4 regions of the Litoribrevibacter euphylliae genome follow, and region 4 is predicted to be linked to each of the others. Evidence: riboswitches for the same ligand, from Rfam matches in the RefSeq annotation. Region 4 holds a riboswitch; each other region holds the start of a gene.

Region 1 (6,068 bases), 600 kb from region 4:
TTGCTAACGACGGAATACGTGCGTGAAGGCGGCTTGGGGGACGCCTTGAGCCAGCAACTTGATGCCTCCAAAGCCTGGGGCATTGTCATCGTATTGGCGTTGGTGACATTGGTTATTCAACCTGTATTAGCACTGTGTTTGTTCACGGTGTCATTGGTTGTTTTTATGGCATGGCGACAGCGAATGATTCAACGCATTGATGGCTGCACCGGCGATACGTTAGGAGCCATGATTGAATTGGTGGAGCTGGCCGCGCTGTTTGGTGTGGCGCTGTTTATTGGTTTTACGGGATAACGGCATCATGAGTGATGTGTTAATCGACCATCTTTTCTCACTGTTGGTGGACAGCTCAAAACCAGACTCTTGGCAACGTATTCTTAATGATCAAGAGTCTGGTAAATCTGAAGAGGTCAAATGGGAAGATGGACTGTTTTCCTTTACTCTGAAAGGGCTCCATCAAATGGTTCAAACGATTTATGACGTTGAATTTAAAGATTTTCAGCAGCGTTTATATGCCGGTAATCTCAATGAACGACTTACTGAGGTGGGGTTGTCTGTGGTAGTGCATCAATCGACCGGGAAGGTCGCGAGCAATTGGTATCAGGTCAAAACGCTCTGATGTTAAAAGTCAGAGTTTCCCAACGCGGCTATGAACTGACTTGCCTCCTTGGGAGATTTGACTCTGACAAATCGGATATGAGCATACTCATCAGAGTTCATTATTGCTTGATACTTTTGTTTGTTCTTTTTGTAGTTTGTGATAGTCCAAAGAATAATTGAGTCTTTGGTGAAGAGTTTCTTAAAGGATTCTTTGTTACCCGTTCCTTCCCATAATTCTACTTTAGTTGTGGCACGAACTAATGCCCGTTTAAAGGCTTGCAGTAAGGTTCTTGGGTAAGAAAAATCCACCCATACAACAAGGTCAACGTGTTTCCATTTAATCGGTGTCGTTCTGGTGAAATTGCCATCTAGAACCCAGGATTCCTGAGCCAGCGCGTGTTCCAATTTGGAATTGAATTCTTCGTCGGTCGATTCAGTCCAATTAGGTTTCCAGAACAAGTAATCCATCTCGATATGAGGGATATTCAACGCGTTTGATATGTGTTTGCTTAATGTGGATTTACCACTTCCACTGGTTCCTACAACATTAATTTTCATACATCACTCTATGTATTTTTCGGGTTTATTAAAGAAGTGAGAATATGATCTTCCCATCGTCCGTTGATCTTTAGGTAGGCCGTTTAGGTTCCTATTTACTAAGATGACTTTGGTTTGTCCTGTAAAATTCCGCAATCAGTACTGTGATCAGAAATTTAACTTAAAAACTTATTTATCTTGTTAACCCATAATGCAGGACTCTCTAGATGAGCAAGGTGACCGGCATTTTCAATTATGGCTAGTTCAGAGGTTTCGAGGCGTTTGTGTAACCGACGAGCAACTGACAAAGGAAATCTCAAATCTTTCGCTCCGTGGAGTATTAGAACGTCTTTTCCTGACGCCTTGATTGTCTCAGGTGCTGAAAGTTTTGGGGCGGCCATCTTACCTGCACGATGTGCGTTTAGCCACTCAGTAGAAAAGGTTATTTTGGAAATAATGTCTTTAATCTTATTCAGTTTGGAAAGGTCATACACATCCAGTGCAATACTTTTTAAGGCGAGAGACTTACTGGGTTCGTCCTTCGTTATTGGAAAAACTTTGAATGCTTGAGAGATGAATTCTTGGAGTTCAGGCGTGCATCGCTCTTGATAATCGTTATTGAGTTCAAGTTCTTCCTGAAAATCATTAAATGCTGTTGTCGAAGCAAGGATGAGTTTATTCACCTGATGGGGTGTATTCTTCAATAGGTGTATGGAAATAACTCCGCCAAAAGAGAAACCGAGAATGTCACAGGTCGATATATTGTAGGCAGACAGAACGCATTTAATATCAGATAGAACATTGCTCATGGAGTAAGCATTCGCCGCATCAAACTTTGAAGACCTGCCACATCCTCTGAGATCAAATAATATCACTCTGCGTGTTTTTGAAAGACGGTTTGCTGCGGGCAATAAGTAGGTGTGATCCCAATCTGGGCCACCGTGAATTATCAGAAGAGGGATACCTTTATTTTCTTCACCAAGCGCTTTTGTGTAGATGTACCCATCTTTTATCTGAACATTCATGCTTTATGGATTTCCAATGGCGAACTGATCAGGCGATGATATTGGGTATTGATGAATAAATAAATTTCCATGGTTTTTTCTTCCGTATTTGATTTGAAGTTGGAAGTTGCACTTATTATCTGAATTCAGGCAAGAGCTTTAGCATCTCCCTAGCTTTCACCCGCCATATACATTACTATCCCTGCTGCTCAGGTGCCTGATGCTTCATCAAGTTTAAGCGATTGATGCAGAAGGATAATCGGGAAGTATGGTATGTACAGAGATTTTAATGCAGTACTGACTCCATCGCTGCCCCCGCAACGGTACAAGAGTTACTTGTTCGACCACTGACTTTTAGTTGGGAAGGTTAAGCAAACACAGCTTCTATAAGCTACTCTTAGAGCCCGGAGACCGGCCTGAAATTCCATACAATAACCATTGCACGGTGGGTGCAGGAGAAGAAAATGACCACTCAAGTTTCTAGTGCTCAGCACGCGAAAACTCACGTTAAAGTTTCATCGTTGGCTCAAACAGCCGCAGCCGTTATTTTCGGTGCAGTTGTTTTATTTGCGGTTGGTTTCCTTCCAACTGACGCAGCGCACAACGCAGCGCACGATACGCGTCACGCAATGGCGTTCCCTTGCCACTAAGGTTGTTGTTTTAAAACACAAATCAACACATTGTATTGTATAGATCCTAATCCTGTTCGGATTGGGCTTTTGTGCGTTCTGATTTCACTCGATCAATGAGCTTTAACCCATGTTATTTCGCAGAATTATTTTAAACGCCTTACTGGTTGGCGTCGTAGCCAGTTTCGTATTCAGCCTTCTTCAAGTTTATGTTGTTAATCCGATTATCTTTGCTTCTGAAACTTATGAAGTACCGGAAGAAGCGGCACCGGTAGCCGATCATCATCATGGAGAAGAGGCCGCTGGACACAGTCACTCCCATCATCATGATGAAGAAGCCTGGGCACCGGAAGATGGTATTGAACGAACCGCCTATACCATGTCGGCTAATGTATTTGCAGGTATTGGTTATGCTGCAATTTTGCTGGCCGTGATGAGTCAGTTGTCGTTACAAGGGCTAACGCGTGTCAGTGTATTGAAAGGTGTTGCCTGGGGCTTGGGCGGCTTTATCGTGTTCTTTGGTGCGCCAGCGATTGGCATTCCGCCAGAAATTCCTGGTATTGAAGCGGCTCCCGTGGAGCATCGTCAATTGTGGTGGATGTTGGCTGCCGGGGCGGTTGCAGTGGGCTTGTTGGTATTGGCTTTTGCGCCGCTTAAATTCAAAGCGTTGGGTTTGGTTGCCATTGCGATTCCATACCTTGTTTCCGCTCCGCATCCGGAAGGTCCGGCTTTTAGCCACCCAGATCCAGCAGCGGTTGTTGCTTTGACAGACCTTCACCAGCAGTTCATTGTAACTACGTCTGTCTCTAACTTGTTGTTCTGGTTAGTCATGGGTGTCATGAGCGCTTGGGTATTGAACCGTTGGGTGCTGACACCAAGTGTTTTGAAAGGTCTTGGTCAGGATGAAACCGCAAACGCTTAAGTTTCCTTTTACCGCAGTATCCGGGCAGGCTTCGTTCAAGCTTGCCTTGATTCTGGCGGCCATCAACCCCGCCATTGGTGGGGTGTTGATTAGCGGCCCAAGGGGTTCTGCTAAATCTACGTTAGCCAGAGGCTTGGCGGATGTCATGCCAGCCACGGCAAACAAACCGCATGAATTTATTACCCTTCCGTTAGGTGCCAGCGAAGAAATGCTGGTGGGCACTCTGGATCTCCAGAAAGTGTTAGCCGATCAGTCTGTGGCGTTTCAGCCGGGGTTATTAGCCAAGGCTGATGGTGGCGTCTTGTATGTGGATGAAGTCAATCTGCTACCCGATAACCTAGTGGATTTACTGCTCGATGTTTCCGCCAGTGGCGTTAATGTGGTGGAACGAGATGGCGTCAGCCACAGTCATTTCGCGCAGTTTATTCTGTTGGGAACGATGAATCCGGACGAAGGCGAACTTCGACCACAGCTGTTAGATCGCTTTGGTTTGTCGGTTGAGTTATCCAATCAGTACAGCGTGGAAGAGCGTGTTGAGATCGTGCGTTTACGAGACGCTTTTGATCGAAACCCGGAGGCCTTTGTTCAGTCGTATCAAGAAGCACAGGCCACATTAACCGAGAGCATTCAGTCTGCAAGAACCCTGCTGGATCAGGTGCAATGTGCTGATGAATTACGTGTTCTAATCGCTCAGAAATGTGTTGATGCTAACGTCGATGGTATGCGTGGGGATATCGTTTGGTATCGTGCCGCTGTGGCCCATGCCGCATGGCATCAACGAGATCAGGTAACGGAAGAGGATATTTTGGCCGTTGAAGACTTGGTGTTGGCTCATCGTCGTAACGGTGATAGCAATTCATCAAATCCACCAAATTCTTCAAGCTCAAATAGACAAACTCCTAACGCCTCTAACACACCTCCGAACGCGCCATTTTCTCGCCCTCAAGCATCCAGAAATGAACAACCCTATGACGGTTTAGAAGGGGACTGGGGCAGTATGTCTTCTTCGGCGCAAGAACAACAAGCCGTCGATGCGCCTTGGCATCTGAATTCATTAGATAAGAAAGCAACGAAGAACCTGCCGAAGAGCGTATCGTTGGGAAAGCCACAAACCCTTAGTTCCAGCCGTCAGAAAGGGAGCGGAAGTAAGGGTGCTCATGCATCAAAAACAGAAGATACCAAAGTTCACTGGTTTGGTTCTTTGGTTAAGAATGCAGGCAAAATGCCCCTGAAAGACTTGGTGTTTCATAAGAAACGGGAAAGTCAGCCCGTATTGCATTTGGTATTGCTCGATACCTCAGCATCAATTCTAAAGCATCAAAATTTTTCCAAAGCTAAATCTTTGGTCAGTGCCATTGCCCATCAAGCCTATTTGGCACGTGAACAAATGACATTGATGGGCTTTGGTAATCAAAAAGTAGAAACCTTATTGCCGAAGAAACGGGCACCGAAATCCTTGGTTCGATTGCTGAATACCATTCCCGCAGCGGGTGGAACGCCGTTGCGTGAGATGCTTCAGCAAGCGAAAGCCTTCCAGCAGCAACAAATTACCCAGGCGCCAAATCTGGCGATTAAGACCTATCTGATTACGGATGGTCGTACCAGTCAGACCTTTGATGATCTTGATTTACTTGGGCAAGTCACGGTGATTGATACCGAAGACAGCCAAGTAAAACGTGGCAAAGCCGTTCAAATCGCCCAGACTTTGATGGCACATTACTTGGCCTTGGCCGACCTTACTTTACCTTCACCTCAACCGATAAAGATTTAAGTCATGTCTGAAGAAAACAACCAATCTAATATACAGGTATCAGCAACGGATCAGGAAAAGCACCAAAAACGTATGGCCTCTAAGAAGGCGGTAGTGGATGCGCGTATCGCAAAAGCGACCGAAGAACGAGGTGTGCTGATTTTGCTGCGGGGTAATGGCAAGGGCAAGAGCAGTTCAGCCATGGGCACCATGGCGCGTTCGGCCGGTCACGGGATGAAGTGTGCGGTTGTTCAATTCGTTAAAGGTCGACGAGAGACGGGTGAGTACAAGTTTTTCAAAGATCATCCGTTAGTGGATTGGCATGTGATGGGCCATGGTTTCACCTGGGAAACCCAAGACAAAACCCAGGACATCGAAGCCGCTCAAAAAGCTTGGGCCTTGGCGGAAGAGCTTTTACAAGACGAAAGCTATGACATGTTGGTGTTTGATGAGCTTAGTTATATGTTCAAGTACAAATACCTTGAGGTGGAGCCTGCGGTAAAGGCGCTGCAAAACCGCCCGAAACATCAGAATGTGATTATCACCGGTCGAACTATGGCGACAGGTCTACAGGAAATCGCAGATACCATTTCAACCATTCAGGATGACAAACACGCTTTTCGTTT
Region 2 (6,068 bases), 610 kb from region 4:
TAACGCTTACACCGTTGTTTTGGCGAAGTAATGATCACATCCCAATCCGTCTCAACAGACGCGATGGCATTATCCAGAGTTTCCCAGCCTTTTTTACTTAATGGGCTGTCGATAATGCCGCGGTAAATAGACTGAGCACCTTCGCATTCGCCATGTCGCAAGAGATCAACTCTTGTGGTTTGCGTCATAAGCAACCCTCCACACTCCATATCATAGAAGCATTAGCAGGGTTTCGCTGAATTTGAGAATTCCACATTTGAGAGTTCCATTGCCCTTTAACCAGTAAACCAAGAGCCGCTAAATCACTCACCAGAATTGCTCACACCTGCAGACGCAAAGGTTGCCATGGAATTATGAAGAGAACATGCCAGTTTCAAAACAGGTAAGGCCATTGCCGCGCCACTGGCTTCACCTAAACGCATTCCCAAACTTAACAAGGGCTTAGCATCCAGCGCTTGCAGCACTTTGCAGTGCCCGGACTCTTGGGACTGATGCGCAAAGATCAACCAAGGTCTAAGTGCCTCATTGATGCTAAGCGCCGCCAACGCAGCGACGGAACAGATAAACCCATCCACCAAAACGGTTACGCCTAACTGGCCACAACGAAGATACGCACCCGCTAAGGCTACGATTTCAAAGCCGCCCATGGTTTTTAGCGTCTCAATCGCATCGCCTTTAGCATGTTTATGCAAGGTCAGAGCGTTTAATACCGCTTGTTGTTTGAGCTTCAAGCCCTCATCGTCAACGCCAGTGCCACGGCCAACCAGATCCTGGATCTGCTGTTCCATACCTGATTCAAGGTCGATTAAAGAAGCCGCTATTGCAGACGCCGCTGTGGTATTACCAATACCCATTTCACCGCCAATGAATAGATCCATGCCTTCTTGATGAGCTTGATCCGCTATCGACTTACCCAGTTCAAACGCTGCTTCAAACTGTGCTTGACTCATGGCGGCTTGCTGGCAGAAATTTTTTGTTCCTGCGGCTACAGGTTGATTGATCAGTTTCGGATGATCCTGAACCGGAGACGCTGCACCCACATTGACCACTTTAAAATCCGCACCCTGCTCTTTCGCCAGCACACTGATGGCGGCGCCACCAGCACAGAAGTTTTTAATCATTTCCACCGTCACGGCTTGTGGAAAGGCGGATACGCCTTCTGCCACCACACCGTGATCGCCCGCAAAGACACGAATGGCGACGTTATCGACCTTCGGATTCAAAGTGTTCTGATTAGCGGCTAATTGAATCGCGATGTCTTCTAACTGCCCCAATGATCCAGGTGGCTTAGTCAGCTGATTTTGATGAGCCGATGCTTGCTCACGTTGTTCTGCGTTAGGCTGTTGAATCGCGTGTGTCCACCAGGCAGTCATAATCCGATCCTTTGATAATAAATTAAGAAAGTGAAAAAGTTGGTTTAAGAACTTTGGGATGTTTTGAGAAATTGAGGCAAGCCCGCCACCACGAAGACAACCGAGTCACACATCTTCGCTAAATCTTGATGTAACCAACCGGCTTCGTCCACAAATTTACGGGACAACTCGCCCATCGGCACTACTCCTTGTCCGACTTCATTACTAACGAAGATTACATCGCCAGGCAAATCATTCAGAGTGTCCATAAGCTTGGCTCGCTCAGATTGCCAAACTTGGTCTTGTTGAATGTTTTTGGATTGCTGGTCTGACTGCAACAAACAGTTGGTCAGCCACAAGGTTAAACAATCCACCAGAATGCAATTATCGGCTCGACTGTGCTGTTTCAAGGTTTCAGCCAATCGAAGCGGCTCTTCGATCAATGCCCAATCATCTGATCGTCTTTGCTGATGCAGTTTTACGCGCTCGGACATTTCTCGATCTCGGGTTTCTGCGGTAGCCAGATAAATAAGTTGCTTGCCCGAAGCCAACGCGCGCTCTTCGGCCAAACGGCTTTTTCCGGAACGAGCACCCCCTAAAATAAGTTCTAGCACGGCCTTCCCTTACAACCTTAAGAATAAAGAAGAGTGAATAAAGAGGCTGCCACTTTATCGGCTGACAGGAAAGCAGGTCAACTTATTCCCTGGGAATTCTCCTTGACCATCTGGTAATTAACTCCTATAACCTCTTCCAAAACGTCAGGTGCCCAAGGTGTAAAGCAGTCGCTGTAATGAAAAATAATCATTATGAACGCAGCTTCACCAAGGGAGAATCGGGAATCCGGTGACAATCCGGAACGCGCCCAGCCCTGTGATGGTGACTTATACGTCACGGTTTCTATCGAACTATTATCGAAAAGCCACTGACTTCGAAGAACTCTGGTTTCGAAAAACAATAGTATCGGAAAAACCAAGCCACTGGACCAACTCAACTGAGCGTCTGGGAAGGCGATGTATAAGGATGACCCTCAGTCAGTAGACCGGCCTGATTGTGTAACTACGCTGTAGTTGGACCCTACGCGTACATTCCATTGAAGGGGACTACTATGGAATCCGACGCTTTAACAGAGCGACATCGTTTCGCCGATGCAGAACGCGCTGCGCTTTACAAAACCGTATTTAACCGCCGAGACGTACGCGGCCAATTTACTTCGACACCCGTGGCCGATGAGGTGTTAGCACGAGTGCTCTATGCTGCCCACCATGCGCCTTCGGTAGGCTTCATGCAGCCGTGGAACTTCCTGGTGATTCGTTCACAAGAGAAAAAACAACAGGTTCATCAACTGTTCAGCAAAGCCAATCGTGAAGCGGCCGAAATGTTTGAAGGCGAGAAACAAACGGCTTATAAAAGCCTAAAGCTGGAAGGAATCTTAGAGTCGCCCATTAACCTCTGTATCACCTGCGACCGAACCCGTACAGGCAAACCTGTGTTGGGTCGAACGCACATGAAAACCATGGATCTCTACAGCTCGGTGTGTGCGGTGCAAAACCTGTGGTTAGCAGCCCGTGCAGAGGGCTTAGGTGTTGGCTGGGTGAGTATCATGCATGAGCAAGAACTAAAAGACACCCTGAATATTCCTGAACACGTGGTGCCCATCGCTTATCTGTGTATCGGATACGTGGAACATTTTAAAGACAAGCCAGAACTGGAAACCAAAGGTTGGCTACCCCGGATGAACCTTTCAGAGCTCGTAAACTTTGAGCAATGGCAAGGCGAAGCCAGTACCAGCGAACAAGAACAACTGCTTGAAACCCTTCAAGCGTTGGAAAGCTTTCCTACTAATTTTTAAATTAGTTTGAATACTGCTTTTTGAAGTCAACTAAATATGCTTCAGCTTTCGTTTCATCCAAGGGTTTACTGTAGTAATAACCTTGGATGAAATCGCACTCCAGTCCTTTTAAGAATTCAAGCTGTTCTTCGGTTTCTACACCTTCGGCAATCACGGTCAATCCAAGAATTTCTGACAAGCTTACAATCGCCTTCACAATGGCCTGGCTTTGTTCTCCTTCATGCAGAGCACGTACAAAAGACATATCAATTTTTAAGGCATCAATAGGCAATCGACGAAGATAATTCAATGACGAATATCCGGTACCAAAATCATCAATGGAGATTTTTATGCCCATTTCTTGCAGCTCTGCCAACAGCTTAATGATGTGCTCTACATTGTCGATCATGATGCTTTCAGTCACTTCAATTTCCAAACACCCAATGGGCAGTTGGTAGGTCTCTATGCATTCTTTGATCGTGGATTTTAAGGATTGATGCTGTAACTGCTTGATGGATATATTAATCGCCATCGACATAGATTCATCGACAATACCAGCGTCTAACCACGCTCTGAATTGCCGACAGCTTTGCTCAATGACCCAGCGACCGATCGAAATAATCAGCCCCATTTCTTCCGCTTTGGGAATAAAATCCGATGGCGAGATAAACTCGTCTGATCCGACTCGCCATCTTAGTAGCGCTTCAAATCCAATGACTTTCTGTTGGTAAGGATCAATTTTCGGTTGGTAATAAAGCAGAAACTGATTTAATTGCAGAGCAACCCTGAGACGATTCTCAAGTTGCAACGAATAATGCACTTCTTGCTGCATGGTCTCGGTAAAGAAACGGAAATTATTTCGACCGTTTTCTTTCACCTTATACATGGCAATATCAGCGCACTTCATCAAAGCCTCTTCATCCTTGGCAGATTCAGGATAGGTCGCAATACCAATGCTAATACCAATATGAATCTCATGATCCCGCAAATAAAAAGGCTCTCCCAAAAATTCAATAATCTTCTGGGCAATGGCAGCAATGTCTCTGGCGGTGTGAATAGATTCCAGAACAACGGTGAATTCATCACCACCAATGCGCCCAATAACATCACCATCCCTTAAACATTTTCTGATACGAACAGCGACATCTTGCAGCAGGTAATCTCCGATCTCATGTCCCATGGTATCGTTGACGATCTTGAACTTATCCAAATCCATAAACAGTAAAGCGACAGACGAACCAGCTCGTTTGGCCCGAGAAATGGACTGCGCTAACAGGTTTTGAAATGAATATCGGTTATTCAGACCTGTGAGACTATCGTATTGAGCCAGTTGACTGAGCTGCTCTTCGGCTCGTTTACGCTCGGTAATATCTTGAAATGCCAGCACAACCCCGACCAGTTTATTGTCGTCATAAATAGGCGTCGCGTGGTATTCCGTAGGAAAGGCACCCTCTACTTTTTTTCGAAAGATACCCAGGGTCTCGTGATACATTTTTCCTTCAGAACACACCCGATAGATGGGCGCATCTTTCCACTCTATGGAGTGGGATTTGCTGTCACCCAAAATGAGATAATCAAGCACAGACTGATTCTCTAATTCAGCTTCGGAACACCCCAATAACTTTTGTGCCGCTGGATTACTAAAAGTGACTAAGCCTTCGTTATCGAGCCCTAAAATTCCCTCTCCCACCGATTTTAACAACAATTGGTTTTTACGCTTCAAGCGCTCAATGTCCTCCAGAGTTTCCTTGAGCTGTTGGCGCTGTATTTCTAAATCCAGGAAGACTTTTACCTTACTCTCTAAGGTTGAAGGCTTAATGGGCTTAAACAAATAATCCACAGCCCCGGCCTGATAGCCTTTGTATTCAAACTCGTCGGTACGATCTGCTGCTGTAATAAAAATGATCGGCGTATGCTTAGTTCTCTGGTTAATCCGCATTAAATTAGCGGTCTCAAAGCCATCCATCACTGGCATCATCACATCCATAAGCACCACAGCAAAGTTATGCCGCAACGACATAGACAAGGCTTCTTCGCCGTTAAAAGCGGAATAAAACTCGGCATCGAGATTTTCCAGAATAACCTCAATGGCTCGCTGGTTCTCTTTGCGGTCATCCACAATTAAAATTTTCGGTAAGGAGACCACCGATTTCCTTGGTGCTAAGGGCACAGGATAAGCTTCGCATTGATTGTATGTCACTGTGTTCTTCCCCCTGATACTGCCATGATGTTTTATCCTTGATTAATCCAGTCTCTGTTATCATCTACGAATACAAAATTAGAGATAAAAGTTAGTGATAAATACTGGCCACCTGAGCAATCGAATGGGTTCGCTTATAGATTCGATTGGTTACAGAAATAGGTTCATAGGATTCATCGTCATAAAGACCATTTAACGACTCCTGACTTCCAAGGCACAGCACACCGCCAGGGTGGAGGCCGCTGGTAAATAAACTGACGACTTTCCGTTTTAAACTTCGATCAAAATAAATCAACACATTGCGACAAATGATGACTTCAACTTCCGTAAAGACGCTGTCACTGACCAAGTTATGACAGGCAAAAGTTATGTGTTTTTTGATACGTTCTTCCAACTTAGCGCAGTCATAACACGAGAAAAAATAATCACTCAACTCTCTTTGCCCACCCGCTTGTCGATAACCTTGGGTGTACTGTTCAATCTTATCTGCCGAGAAAAGACCTTCTTTGGCCTTACGAATCACTTGAGGACTGAGATCAGTGGCATAGATACGAGCCCGCTCAAGTAAACCATGTTCATGTAACAAAATAGCAAGAGAGAAGGCTTCTTCGCCTGTTGAACAACCAGCGCTCCAGACTTTGAAAAAAGAAAAAGTTTTCAGAATCGGAAAGACATTATCGACAAAGGA
Region 3 (6,068 bases), 530 kb from region 4:
GTGACGAATCTGCGCTTCTTTAATTTCACACAGGTAAGCGTCCAGTTGTTCCAACACTTGCTCGTTGTCGGATTGATCCTTAACCGCCAACTCTTGCAAGAGATTGGACGCTCTAACCGCTATCAGGATCTCATCTTTCAACCATTGCTCACGGCGTGTATCCATGCCTAACGCTTGGTAATATTCATCCACCAGACCTTCCAATTCCGCCAACTCGCCATAGCTTTCGGCTCGCGTCATCGGTGGCATTAGATGGTCAATAATTACTGCTTGAGTTCGGCGCTTGGCCTGAGACCCTTCACCTGGGTCATTCACAATGAAAGGATAAAAATGTGGCATCGGCCCAAGCGCAATGTCCGGCCAGCATTGATCTGACAACGCAGACCCTTTACCCGGCAACCATTCCAGATTGCCGTGCTTGCCCACATGAATAACAGCACTGACTTGATAACAATGACGAAGCCAGAAATAGAAGGCCAAATAGCTGTGCGGGGGAATTAAGTCCGGGTCATGATAATTCGCCGCCAAATCCAGGTTATAACCACGCGCCGGTTGAATCCCCACAAAGGTTTCCCCCAGACGAATACCCGACAGCATCAAGCGCCCGTTTCGGTATTTTGGATCATGATCCGGCGTGCCCCAGCGATCCAACACAGCTTGCTGACAGGCTTCCGGTAATTCACAAAAATAGCGCCAGTAGTCTTCGGCCGATATGCTTTGCCAACACGGCAACTGATGAAGGGTGTTCGGGTTGTTGGTAACAGCGCCCAGCAATTCTTCAATCAAGGCATTGCCCGTTTCAGGCACATTCTGAATCGGATAACCCGCCTCTTCCAGCGCCTTCAAAATATGAATGGTCGACGCAGGCGTATCCAAACCGACACCATTACCGATACGTCCGTCTTTGGTAGGATAATTCGCCAAAATCACCGCGATGCGTTTTTGATGATTTGGCTTGCTCGCCAAGTCACCATAGGCTTTCGCCAATCGAGCCACAAACAGAGCACGTTCGTGATGCAACTGATAACCCACTACGGAAATCTGACAGCGTTCGGAATACCAGGCTTCCGACTTGAAACTTACTGCTCGGGTGATCACTCGGCCATCCATCTCAGGCAAAACCACCTGCATGGCAATATCCCGACTTCTTAATCCCTGACTGTAGGCTTGCCAGTCATCCTCGGTGGAACTGGAAAGCACCAACTGCAACACAGGGATATCCGCATCAAACGGAGATTGAAACACCGTCGGTTGTGACGACAAATCAGGAGATTCCACTCGGTTGGAGGCAAAGCCCGTGGTGTTGATGATGACTGACGCCTTGCTCTGCTCGATCAAGGCATTCACCAAGGCCAAAGACTCGTTATCTTTTAACGACGAAATCGCTACAGGTAATGGATTCAAACCTTGTTCAGACAAGAGCGCAATGAGTTGATCAAACATCGCGGTATTGGCCGATTGCAAATGGCTGCGATAAAACAACAGCACAGCAACGGGCTTGTGATTCAGCGGGTCATTTTGAAGCCAATGCTGTTGCCAGTCCTGATAGGTTGCCTGGCTCTTTTCTGGAACAAGAGAACGAGAATCAATGGGGTCAGAGTAAGTGTTTACTCTGACCCCATTGATTTGCTCTCCTTTTAAATCTAAGTAAGCTGGCGCATAAAGCAAGCAATGAGGTAAAGGTCGAGGCGCTTGCCATTGAGCAACCTCACAATCAGTCGTTCCAGAAAAAAGCTCGGCTTTCAGATAGCGATAAAACTGCTGAAAATTAACCGCGCCACCTTCGCGAAGGTAACGCCAAATCTGAAACACGACGCCGTAATCCACCGTGGATTGACGCATCAAAGATTCATCCTGCGCATCATCGCCGGGCACCAGAACCAACACCCGATCTCGCCCGCCATTCGCCCATTCGATCAGTTGTTCCACACCGTAAGGCCAATAGTTTTCCCCCCCGAGCACAGAAACAATCACCACCTTGGCGTGATCAATCACCTTGTCGATATACAAATCCAAGGCGGCCGGTTTGGTGAGGTTCATCCAATTCGCAAGGCGCAACGAAGGATAATCATCTGGAAGGGATTCGGCGGTATTGGCCAGAGCGGCTAAGGTGCTGTCGGCGGCTGACAGAATCACCAAATCTGCCGGGGATTGTTGAAGATCAACAATCCCCTCTTCGTCGTTAAATCCACCCGGTTGGGCTGCGAATAAGTGCATTAGAAAACCAAGATCAGGTGAAGGAGATTAAACTTCAGCGACTTTTAATGCCGTTTCAATCTCGGCTTTAGCAATGCCTTTTCCGATGAACACAAGCTGGGTTTTACGTGGTTCATCTTGGGTCCATAGACGATCAAAGTGTACGTCTAGACGCTTACCTACCGCCTGCAACACCTGACGCATAGGTTTGCCCGGCAAGGCAGCAAAGCCTTTGGCACGGAAGATATTCTTCTCGGCAATCAAGTCTTTCAAAATACTTTGCAGTGCATCGCCTTGCACTTCGCCCAAGCTAATCACAAAAGAATCAAAGTGATCGTGGGCGTGCTCATGATGTTCGCCATGCTCATGGTGGTGATCGTGATGCGTATGAACGTGATCAATGCGTTCTTCCGCCGCCGATTCAATGCCCATCAACACATCCAAAGCCACTTCACCGTTGCTGGTGTAGATGGTCTTTACGGCTTCAGGCACTTTGGCTGCCACGACTTGTTCTACTTGTTTGCGTTGTGCTTCGTCCAACAAATCGTTTTTACTGACGGCCACCAAATCTGCGGCACTTAGCTGATCGTCCAAAAGCTCTTTCAAGCTCGGATCGTGATCAAGATTCTCATCCGCCAAGCGTTGTTGTTGAACCAAATCGGTATCATTTGCAAAACGACCGTCCGCTACCGCCGGGCCATCGATCACGGTAATAACAGCGTCCACTGTGCAGTGTTGTTTGATTTCAGGCCAGTTGAATGCTTGAACTAATGGTTTAGGAAGAGCCAAACCTGAGGTTTCAATCAGGATATGGTCGATGTCGTCTCGTCGCTCAACCAGTTGTTTCATTACTGGCAAAAACTCTTCTTCTACTGTGCAACAGATACAACCATTGGCCAGCTCGTAAATACCATCCTGCCCGGTCGCCGCTTGCGCGTTTTCGTCTTCACAATCCAGAGGACAGCTTCGTAGTAAGTCTGCATCGATGTCCAGCTCACCAAATTCGTTCACGATGACAGCAATGCGCTTGCCCTGCGCTTGTTTCAACACATTGGATAACAGAGTGGTTTTACCGCTTCCTAAAAAACCGGTAACGACGGTGGCGGGAATTTTTTTCAATTGCATGGTGAGTCCTCTTCAGTACGAAGCGCTTAAATCATCAGTACATGTGATAAATACATGACGTAAATAACATAGACGGAAAAAGACTAAGCCGATATTGTCGGGCGGTTTTTCACCCCAACAAATAAGAAAGGAAACTCTTAACTGATCAGCCCTAGTTGCAATCCCCGACAACCGGTGTTTCGATCCTGGCAGGTCTACTGGCTCACAGCTCTGGCGCTTTGATCACCTTCCCGGTCGAGATTATCGTTCTCTAAACCAGTGGTCTATTTGATCTCAGCTAACTGCATACAGTTGCGGGGACAGCTGTCGTTGGGAAGTGTCTAAAAACTATTGCACTTAACTATGCGTTGTTAACAATCAGATTCAAAATGCTCATTTATTACATATAAACTGCGCGTTTTCATCTGATTTTGCCTAGCCCAGTTGGCGCTCATGACGTTTTTATTCAGCTTCTCTGGTTACATAAGAATTTATCTAACCGGACATTCCCTATTAATCCCGAAGGAACCTAAAATCGAGGCGCAAAGTATAAAGAAAAAGCGCACAAGAGTAATCACTTTCCGAGTACCACTTAGACCGATTTGCCGAATTCCGCTTTTATCATGCATAAAAAATCGCCATAATCCCGCCACTTTAGCTAGTCTATAGACAAAATTAACAAGAGAAGAAACCAATGAAACTGACGGATTTACCAAACGATGCGGGCGTTCTTATTTGTGGTCATGGCAGCCGGGCCAAGATTGCCGAGAAAGAGTTTAGCCTACTGGCTTCGGGCCTTAGAGCACGTTATCCGTCGTTGAATGTGGAGTATGGTTTCCTCGAATATTCTGCGCCAAACATTCATATGGCGTTAGATACTTTGGTCGAAAACGGCGTTAAAACCATCTATGCCGTACCGGGGATGTTATTCGCTGCAACGCACGCTCAGAACGACATTCCATCAGTGCTGACCACTTACATGGAAAAGCACCCGGGTTTGACCATCGAATACGGTAAAGAACTGGGTCTGCACGATGAAATGATCACTGCATTCCAAACACGTATTTTGGACGCCTTAGGGCTGACAGAAACACCGAAAGTCGGTGATCTTTATGACACCATGTTGGTGGTTGTCGGCCGTGGCACCTCGGTTACCGAAGCGAATGCCGAAGCGGCAAAATTGACTCGAATTGTCTCAGAGAATCTTGGTTTTGGCTGGTCTGAAACTGTCTATTCTGGCGTGACCTACCCGTCTGTGGGTCGCGGCTTAGAAATGGCTGTGAAGCTGGGCTTCAAAAAGATTGTGGTTGCGCCTTATTTCTTATTCGGTGGCAAGTTGATCGACCGTATTCACGGTTATGTAGACAAGGTAGCGGAAGAGAATCCGGATATTCAATTCCTGAAAGCCGATTACCTTCGCGATCAGGAACATGTGATCAATACTTTCATTGAGCGTATCAATGAAACCATTTCCGGCCCTGCCCCGACTTTAAGTTTGATGGAAGATTTCAAAGCGCGACTGGCTCGAGGCGAAGTAGACGTGCATCACCATCATGCCGAGTTCAAGCCTGAAGGTGAATCCGACCACTCCCATGATCATTCACACGGACATTCGCACGATCATGATCATGGGCACAGCCACTCTCACGACCACTCACATGATCACGGACACTCTCACAGTCATGGACATTCCCATGGCCATCATCATGCGCCATACAAACACATTGGTCACCCACACGGACCAAGAACCATGATTAACGAGAATGTATGTTGCTGCTTTATGGGACAGTTCCCGCAACACATCATTGATGAAGAGAAGTCTGTGAAAGCGGAACGGGAAGGCGTTCCGACCTGTAAGAGAAATTAACTGTTCGTGCGTTGAATGCACATCCTATTCAGAGTACCGCTTCTTCGAAACTCGCAGTGCAAAAAACGCACTGCTCAAACAACGAATCCGCTTTATCTGAATAGGATATCCATTCTCTTAACGTCGATAGCAGAAATCCATTTACATCAGCATCTTAAAGCCAATCAGAATCAACACCACGCCCCCCAGAAGCTCGGCTTTACTCTCCAACCAAGTGCCACTTCGATCACCTATAAATACACCCGCAAAGCTAAAGATCGCAGTGGTCACTGCAATAATTAAACAAGCGACAAAGGGATTCACATCCAGCAAGGTTAAAGCAAAACCTGCAGCCATGGCATCAATACTGGTGGCAATGGCAAGCATCATCATGACTCGATGAGTAATTTGAGCAATGTCTTCTTCAATGCCCTCAGATAACGCCTCGTAGATCATTTTGCCACCGATAAAGACCAACAGACCAAAAGCAATCCAGGGAGCGTACACTTCAACCCACCCCAATACACCTTGCCCGCCCAGATAACCAATTAACGGCATCACGCCCTGAAACACACCAAAATAAACAGCAGACTTAAAAGCTAACCTAGGGATTTGATAGGAATGCTTAGCACCTATGCCTATGGATACCGCAAACGCATCCATACTCAAAGCCACCGCCAACACTAACAATTCGATCATTGAACAGCCTCACAGATTTAAATCAGCGGCATTTTAACGGAAGAATCATTAATTCCATACCAGAGAGTTAAGGAACCTCTGAATAGTTCTATTGCAGTGTAGTCCTTCCCTCATATCAGGTGTCTATTAATACTTAATCACTAAAAAAATGAGTACTCTATAATTCTCTTTATCTGCTTCCCTCTACAGCCCAGTAAATTCGGTTCATAGAAACAACTTATCT
Region 4 (6,068 bases):
TCATGCCGGAAATGATTGCAAAGGTTCGTGAACACAGTGGTAAGCAGCAGTTGTCGCTGCATGGCTGGAGTTTTGGCGGTATGTTCAGTGCGGCATACTCAGCCCTGGATAAAGACATCAAAAACGTTGCTTTGATTGGTGCGCCGTGTGATTACCATGCAAACGGGGAATTAGGTGTTCAGTATCAACGTATTTCCCGTAACCTACGCTGGCTTGAAAAGCGCACCGGCTGGCGAGTGCACAACACCAAACAACGTTGGTGGCGTTCACCTGGCTGGGCGAATTCCATGGCGTTTAAACTGACTAACCCGGTGGGAAGTATCCAAGGCTATATGGATTTGCTAAAGAATCTGCACGATGAGGAGTACATTATTTCTCATGCAACTAATGGTGCTTTCCTTGATGATATGGTGGCGTATCCAGGGGCGGTAATTCAGGATGTGATTCAGTTCTTGTGGACGGACAACATCATGGCTAAAGGGGAGCTGCCTCTTCGCAACTTGAGAGTAAATTATTCCGATGTGACGGCCAATCTGTGTTTGATTACAGGTAAGCAAGACCCCATCGTTACTACAGATTGCGGTTTAAAGTTATTTGACTTGGTGTCGAGTGTTGAGAAGCATCACCAGGAAGTGAAGGGCGGCCACATGGGCATTCTTTCTGGCAGTAAATCGACCGTGGATATCTGGCCTCAAGTGGCAGACTGGTTAGCGGCACGATCTTAATTGTCGAGCCTCATGTTCGAAGCTTGAGTTTCGTTGAGATACATTTCCAGTGTGGAAATTAGCTCATCCGGCTTGAAGGGTTTGGGCAGGTGACTGTCCATCCCCACTTCCTTATACAACTTCACATCTTCACTCATGACATTGGCCGTTAAGGCAACAATAGGGGTGCGTTGATTCATACCTTTAGTGCGAATTAACTTGGTGGCTTCAACACCGTCCATTTCTGGCATTTGAATATCCATCAGGATGAGGTCAAAATGATCTATCTCGGCCTTATCGGCGGCTATTTCACCGTTGTCTGCGGTTGTTACTCTGAGACCAAACAAATCCAACATTTCTTGAGCAATCATTTGATTGATAGGGCTGTCTTCAACCAGTAGCACATGCTTGCCATTGAAATCTTGCTTTTCAATGTGTGCTGAGGCTTCTGAATGGTGGCTTGTTTCTGTGGCTATGCATTCGGTAATTCGAATGCTGTTAAAGGGAGACTCAATGCCGTAGAAACTTAGTGGAGTGATGGCAGACAATTCAAGCAGTTGGTCGGGGTATCCTAAAACATACGCAGTTTTATCTGGATGTTGTTCTAACAGCATTACAATGTAGTCCAGATCTTCCTTGCTATGAAGAGGAGGAAATTCAATCAACAGTTGTTGTGCAGTATTAAGTGTTTCAAAGGTGATTCCTGTTCTTTGTAGAGTCGCTTGTGCTTCCTGATTAGCTGTTTTACTCATATCAATGATGTGTACTGCTTTGGTCGTCAGATCCAGATTAGAGCATTTGATATCAAGTACTCGAGATGCACTCGCTTCGATGGGAAGCTTGATTGTAAAACAGGTTCCTACGTCCAGGCTGCTGGAGACATCGACAGTGCCGTCCATCAATTCTGTCAGGCTTTTAACGATGGAGAGGCCAAGCCCGGTTCCTCCGTATTTTCGGGTGGTGGAGAGATCTCCTTGGTTAAATTCGGTGAAAAGCTTGTCCATGGCTTTTTCATCAATTCCGACGCCGGTATCTGTGATTGTTATGTTCAGTTGTTGACTGGCTTGGTGAAAGGATACCTTGAGTTGAATAAAGCCTTCGTGAGTGAATTTAATCGCGTTCGAGACAAGGTTCGTGATGATTTGCTGTAATCGGGCTGGATCGCCTTGAAAATAAGCAGGTACTTCCGGCTCCACCAAAAAGTAAACATTAAGTGCTTTGTTTCTGGCGTTCGCACTCATGGTGGCTGAAATGCGCTCTAAGACATCAGCAATATCGACTTGAGTAATTTCAAGTTCAAGCTTTCCTGATTCAATCTTGCTAACGTCGAGAATATCGTTAATGACGTGCAATAAGGTATCGCTGGAAAGAATTACTTTATCTAGATAGTTAATGACTTCTGGTTTGATGGCTTTTTGGCGAGCCAGATTGGTTAAGCCTATGATGCCATTAAGTGGGGTTCTGATTTCGTGAGACATGTTGGAGAGAAATCGGCTTTTGGCCCGTGTGGATTCTTCTGCGGCGTTCCTTGCATCGATAAGCGCAATGGTTTGTTCTTTTAATGTTTGACTCATTCTGCGTTGAACAGAAAGTTGCCGAGAAATGATAATCAGGCCGGTTAGGGATATCCCGCCGATGATGGCAAGCAAGTAGATTTGAATCTTTAACGAGTGGTTCCAGGAATCGTGCATGTCTTTACTTTGCTTTTGAGCCGAGTGGATGACTTGTTGGCTGTATTGATTCCACAGTCGTCGGGCTTGAGCCAAGAGTGTATTGAATTGCTTGATATTGGATTTGTCATCAATGCTCATTGGGAGCACATAGCCCAGCTGATCTAGGTATTCTTGTAATTCAATCAGCTTGCCGGTTTCTCCATGGACTTGGTGGAAATTACCTGTTACATCACTCTTTAAGTCATTATTGATGCTTCCACGAATGATTTTGTATTGCATTTTCAAACGATGGAGATTTGAGGTCGTAGGCAGGTCTGAGAAATGTTGCGCTGTTAACTGCAAAGACATTAATTTAGTTTTTATGCCTAAGTTGTTATTGATGATGGCTAGAAACGGGCGACTGGTAAGTTGATTCAGGCTCTGGAGTTGAACGACCGAATAAAAAAGACAGCCGAGAAGAATTGCAGCTAACACAATAATATTGATGGTTAGGAAAGGGCGCTTGGTATCGATCAAAATACTATTGCACCTCTATGGTTCTTATTTGCCAAACAGATTTGTTGTAGTACAGATCGTTTCTTATATCTGGGTGATCTGAAAACGGAAATACCACAAATAGAGGCCCTCGGGTATCGAGTGTTAATTGTTGTCCGTTTTCATGAGTAGCTAAAATAACGTCGTATTTTTTTAAATCGGACATCTCAATCTCTGCCATATAATCATCCCAGGCAATGACGAGCACGGAGCTGCCTTTTGCGCCTACTTTTCGTAAGAGGTCTCTGAATAGGGGCCCCCGATAAGTAATTGGGATACTCGTGATATGATTTGTGGTCGTGATTTGATGTTGAGGAAGTGCGTTGATCGTTTTTCTGTCGATAAGTGCTAGATTATCCTGAGTCGTGACTGATATCTTACCTTTGATTTCAATCAGAACCTCTTTTTCAGATATAGCCGTCTCTGCAAGCAAATAAGACGGAAATAGCATCAAAAGAATTAGGACATTACGTATTGTTAAGCAATTAAACATATAAAAATACTCTTGTTTTTCTTTAGATGGAGTATAGACCTAAACTTAAGACTAGGAGTCCTGAGTACTTTTTTGCAGGGAAAAACTTTTCGATGATGTGCCTTATAGGTATCGAAACTAAGGCGATATTGAACAGATCAACAGTGAGTGAGTTTTGACGAAAGATGTAGACCCTTCGATTTGTCCTCTGTGTGGCAAAGGTAATTTTTGTGTGATGACCCAAGATTTGACTGACGGTGAATCTGGTCGTTCTATGAAGGCTTGCTGGTGTATGTCGGCCTCCTTTCCTGAGAACTATCAATCCTACTTGGCTCAGCAAGACCTGGATAAACGTTGTATTTGTGAGTCTTGTCTCGATCAAATGAATGCAGGCAAAGCTTAAATCTTCCTCTGTCTGTTTCTGATTATTCCTTGATATCTCTAAAAACCGCTGTGATAATCGCGCCTCGCTTTGGGTAGGTGGTATTTTAGATTCGAATCAACGCATCTGTAATGCTGCTTTTAAACGGGAAGTTGTGTGCTTGTTTGATGCCCTAATCAGACAAAATTCCAACGCTGCCCCCGCAACGGTGATGGAGCTAAGTTCAGTACTAAGCCACTGTGTTTGTCTATCAATGCTATGCCAATGATAGCAAAAGGACATGGGAAGGCGCTGAATGAAATCATGCTTAATGGTTTACTCCTAAGCCCGGAGACCGGCCTCTAGTGGTTCACTCATTCACTGAAACGTGCGGCGGGCACGTTAGGCGCAGGATCATGCTATTAAAATCTAAATTTTCTCCATCACACATTTCACTTTTCGCAGCCAGCTTACTATGCGGCTCTTACGCTCAAGCAGAGCTTCCTACAACGACAGAAACCACAGTTATTACGGCCAATCGAACGGCTATGTCAGTTGATGAAACTCTGGCTTCGGTAACCGTTATTACGCGTGAAGACCTTGAACGATCTCAGGTTCGTTCAACTCAGGAACTACTACGTCGATACGCGAATGTCACCATTAAAAACACTGGTGGGCGTGGTAAGCAGACCTCGATGTTCCTTCGCGGTACGGAGTCGACTCACACACTTTTCCTTATTGATGGGGTAAAAGTGGGGTCAGCAACCAGTGGGTTAACAGCCTTTCAAAACATCCCAGTCGATCAAATAGATCGTGTTGAAATTGTTAAAGGGCCGAGATCGAGCCTTTATGGGTCAGAAGCCGCTGGTGGTGTGGTACAGATTTTTACTCGTAAAGAACATCAGCAAGGCTTTACGCCATTTGTTCGAGTAGGTGCCGGTTCTGATGATACGAAAGAAATGGCTGTAGGTTTTGGGGCTCGAAACGATTATGCCTCTTTAAATGCTACATACAGCTATGAGGAAACCGATGGCATTGATACCTATAAAGGTTATGAGTCAGACGACGATGGTTTTGAAAACTCATCCTTAAGCGTCAACTCGGCAATGAATTTCTCTAAAGACACGGTGCTGACGTTCACTTATTTACAGTCTCACGGTCAGAATGAATTTGATGACACATTTTCCTTTTATCCAAACCAGGAAAGCAAAGACACTTTGCGTACCATTGGAGTGGGTCTGAACAGTCAAATCACCTCGGCATGGTCAACCGATGTTCAATTAGGGCGCAGTTGGGATAAGTCTCATACTTATGCGAATTATGTAAAGACATCGACTTATGAAACCCGTCGTGATTCTCTATCTTGGCTGAACCATGTGGCATTGTCTGATGTGTCGATGTTGACCCTTGGTTATGACTATCAGGAAGATCATTCTGTAACGACAGATAATTTTATTCAGAACGAGCGTTATAATCACGGTGTCTTCACACAGTTACAAACTGAGATCGAAGGTCACGACTTAGAAGCCAGTCTTCGATACGACGACAATGAACAGTTTGGATCTGAGCGAACAGGGAATCTGGCTTGGGGTTACAGCTTCGACAATGCCACTCGTGTTCGGGCTTCTTATGGAACGGCTTTCGTAGCGCCATCATTTAACTTTCTATATCACCCAGGATACGGCTTCTGCTGTTCAGGAAATCCGGACTTGAAGCCAGAGCAAACAGATACCTTTGAAATGGGTGTTGACGGCTCCATCGAATCGGTTGAGTGGTCTGCGACTTGGTTCAGAACTCGCGTTGAAGATCTAATCATTTCAGAAGCACCGGTTTATGTGCCAGAGAACGTAAGCAAAGCGCGAATTCAAGGCTTTGAGTTTGGATTCAATACCTACTTCTTTGATTGGGCCATTCGTTCAGAATTAACCTTGATCAGTGCGAAAAGCCGAAGTGGTGATACCTCTGGGAAACGTTTAATCAATCGACCAAAACAGACGTTGTCCGTCATGATGGATCGTGATTTTAATCGCTTTTCTTTAGGTGCGACGGTAATCGCTGAAAGCGAATCCTATGTCGATCAACAAAATACCGTGGCGCTTCCAGGTTATGCGACGTTAGATCTGCGTGCAGGGTATTTGATTACGGATGAGCTAAAGCTACAAGCCAAAGTCGAAAATATTCTTGAGCAGGAATACGAGTTAAGACGAGGCTATAACCAACCTGAGCTAACGTATTTAGTTTCTGTGACTTATCAGCCGTAGAGATCTATTTTTAACGTTATCGATCGTTAGTTTGAAAAAGCCGCTTGGTCATTGAGCGGCTTT

The links. A riboswitch is a leader RNA that binds a small molecule or an ion and turns the genes downstream of it on or off. The one in region 4 is predicted to bind cobalamin.
Region 1: another riboswitch for cobalamin. It lies ahead of ACFOEK_RS08150 (CbtB domain-containing protein); the one in region 4 lies ahead of ACFOEK_RS10895 (TonB-dependent receptor domain-containing protein).
Region 2: another riboswitch for cobalamin. It lies ahead of bluB (5,6-dimethylbenzimidazole synthase); the one in region 4 lies ahead of ACFOEK_RS10895 (TonB-dependent receptor domain-containing protein).
Region 3: another riboswitch for cobalamin. It lies ahead of cobW (cobalamin biosynthesis protein CobW); the one in region 4 lies ahead of ACFOEK_RS10895 (TonB-dependent receptor domain-containing protein).

The regions. Positions count from the first base shown of each region.
Region 1 is NZ_JBHRSZ010000004.1:141,327-147,394, forward strand. It holds gene ACFOEK_RS08130 (adenosylcobinamide-GDP ribazoletransferase) at 1-294, shown strand, start outside; gene ACFOEK_RS08135 (hypothetical protein) at 302-619, shown strand; gene ACFOEK_RS08140 (adenylate kinase) at 622-1,158, opposite strand; gene ACFOEK_RS08145 (alpha/beta fold hydrolase) at 1,314-2,162, opposite strand; cobalamin riboswitch at 2,336-2,575, shown strand; gene ACFOEK_RS08150 (CbtB domain-containing protein) at 2,606-2,791, shown strand; gene ACFOEK_RS08155 (CbtA family protein) at 2,901-3,692, shown strand; gene ACFOEK_RS08160 (AAA family ATPase) at 3,673-5,463, shown strand; gene cobO (cob(I)yrinic acid a,c-diamide adenosyltransferase) at 5,467-6,068, shown strand, end outside.
Region 2 is NZ_JBHRSZ010000004.1:134,310-140,377, reverse strand. It holds gene ACFOEK_RS08125 (histidine phosphatase family protein) at 1-188, opposite strand, end outside; gene cobT (nicotinate-nucleotide--dimethylbenzimidazole phosphoribosyltransferase) at 303-1,373, opposite strand; gene cobU (bifunctional adenosylcobinamide kinase/adenosylcobinamide-phosphate guanylyltransferase) at 1,418-1,966, opposite strand; cobalamin riboswitch at 2,150-2,414, shown strand; gene bluB (5,6-dimethylbenzimidazole synthase) at 2,458-3,201, shown strand; gene ACFOEK_RS08105 (EAL domain-containing protein) at 3,203-5,380, opposite strand; gene ACFOEK_RS08100 (CheR family methyltransferase) at 5,472-6,068, opposite strand, start outside.
Region 3 is NZ_JBHRSZ010000004.1:214,862-220,929, reverse strand. It holds gene cobN (cobaltochelatase subunit CobN) at 1-2,217, opposite strand, end outside; gene cobW (cobalamin biosynthesis protein CobW) at 2,245-3,321, opposite strand; cobalamin riboswitch at 3,492-3,849, opposite strand; gene ACFOEK_RS08465 (sirohydrochlorin chelatase) at 3,995-5,167, shown strand; gene ACFOEK_RS08460 (manganese efflux pump MntP) at 5,309-5,845, opposite strand.
Region 4 is NZ_JBHRSZ010000004.1:739,944-746,011, forward strand. It holds gene ACFOEK_RS10875 (alpha/beta fold hydrolase) at 1-725, shown strand, start outside; gene ACFOEK_RS10880 (ATP-binding protein) at 722-2,893, opposite strand; gene ACFOEK_RS10885 (molybdopterin-dependent oxidoreductase) at 2,898-3,404, opposite strand; gene ACFOEK_RS10890 (cysteine-rich CWC family protein) at 3,559-3,786, shown strand; cobalamin riboswitch at 3,841-4,122, shown strand; gene ACFOEK_RS10895 (TonB-dependent receptor domain-containing protein) at 4,161-6,005, shown strand.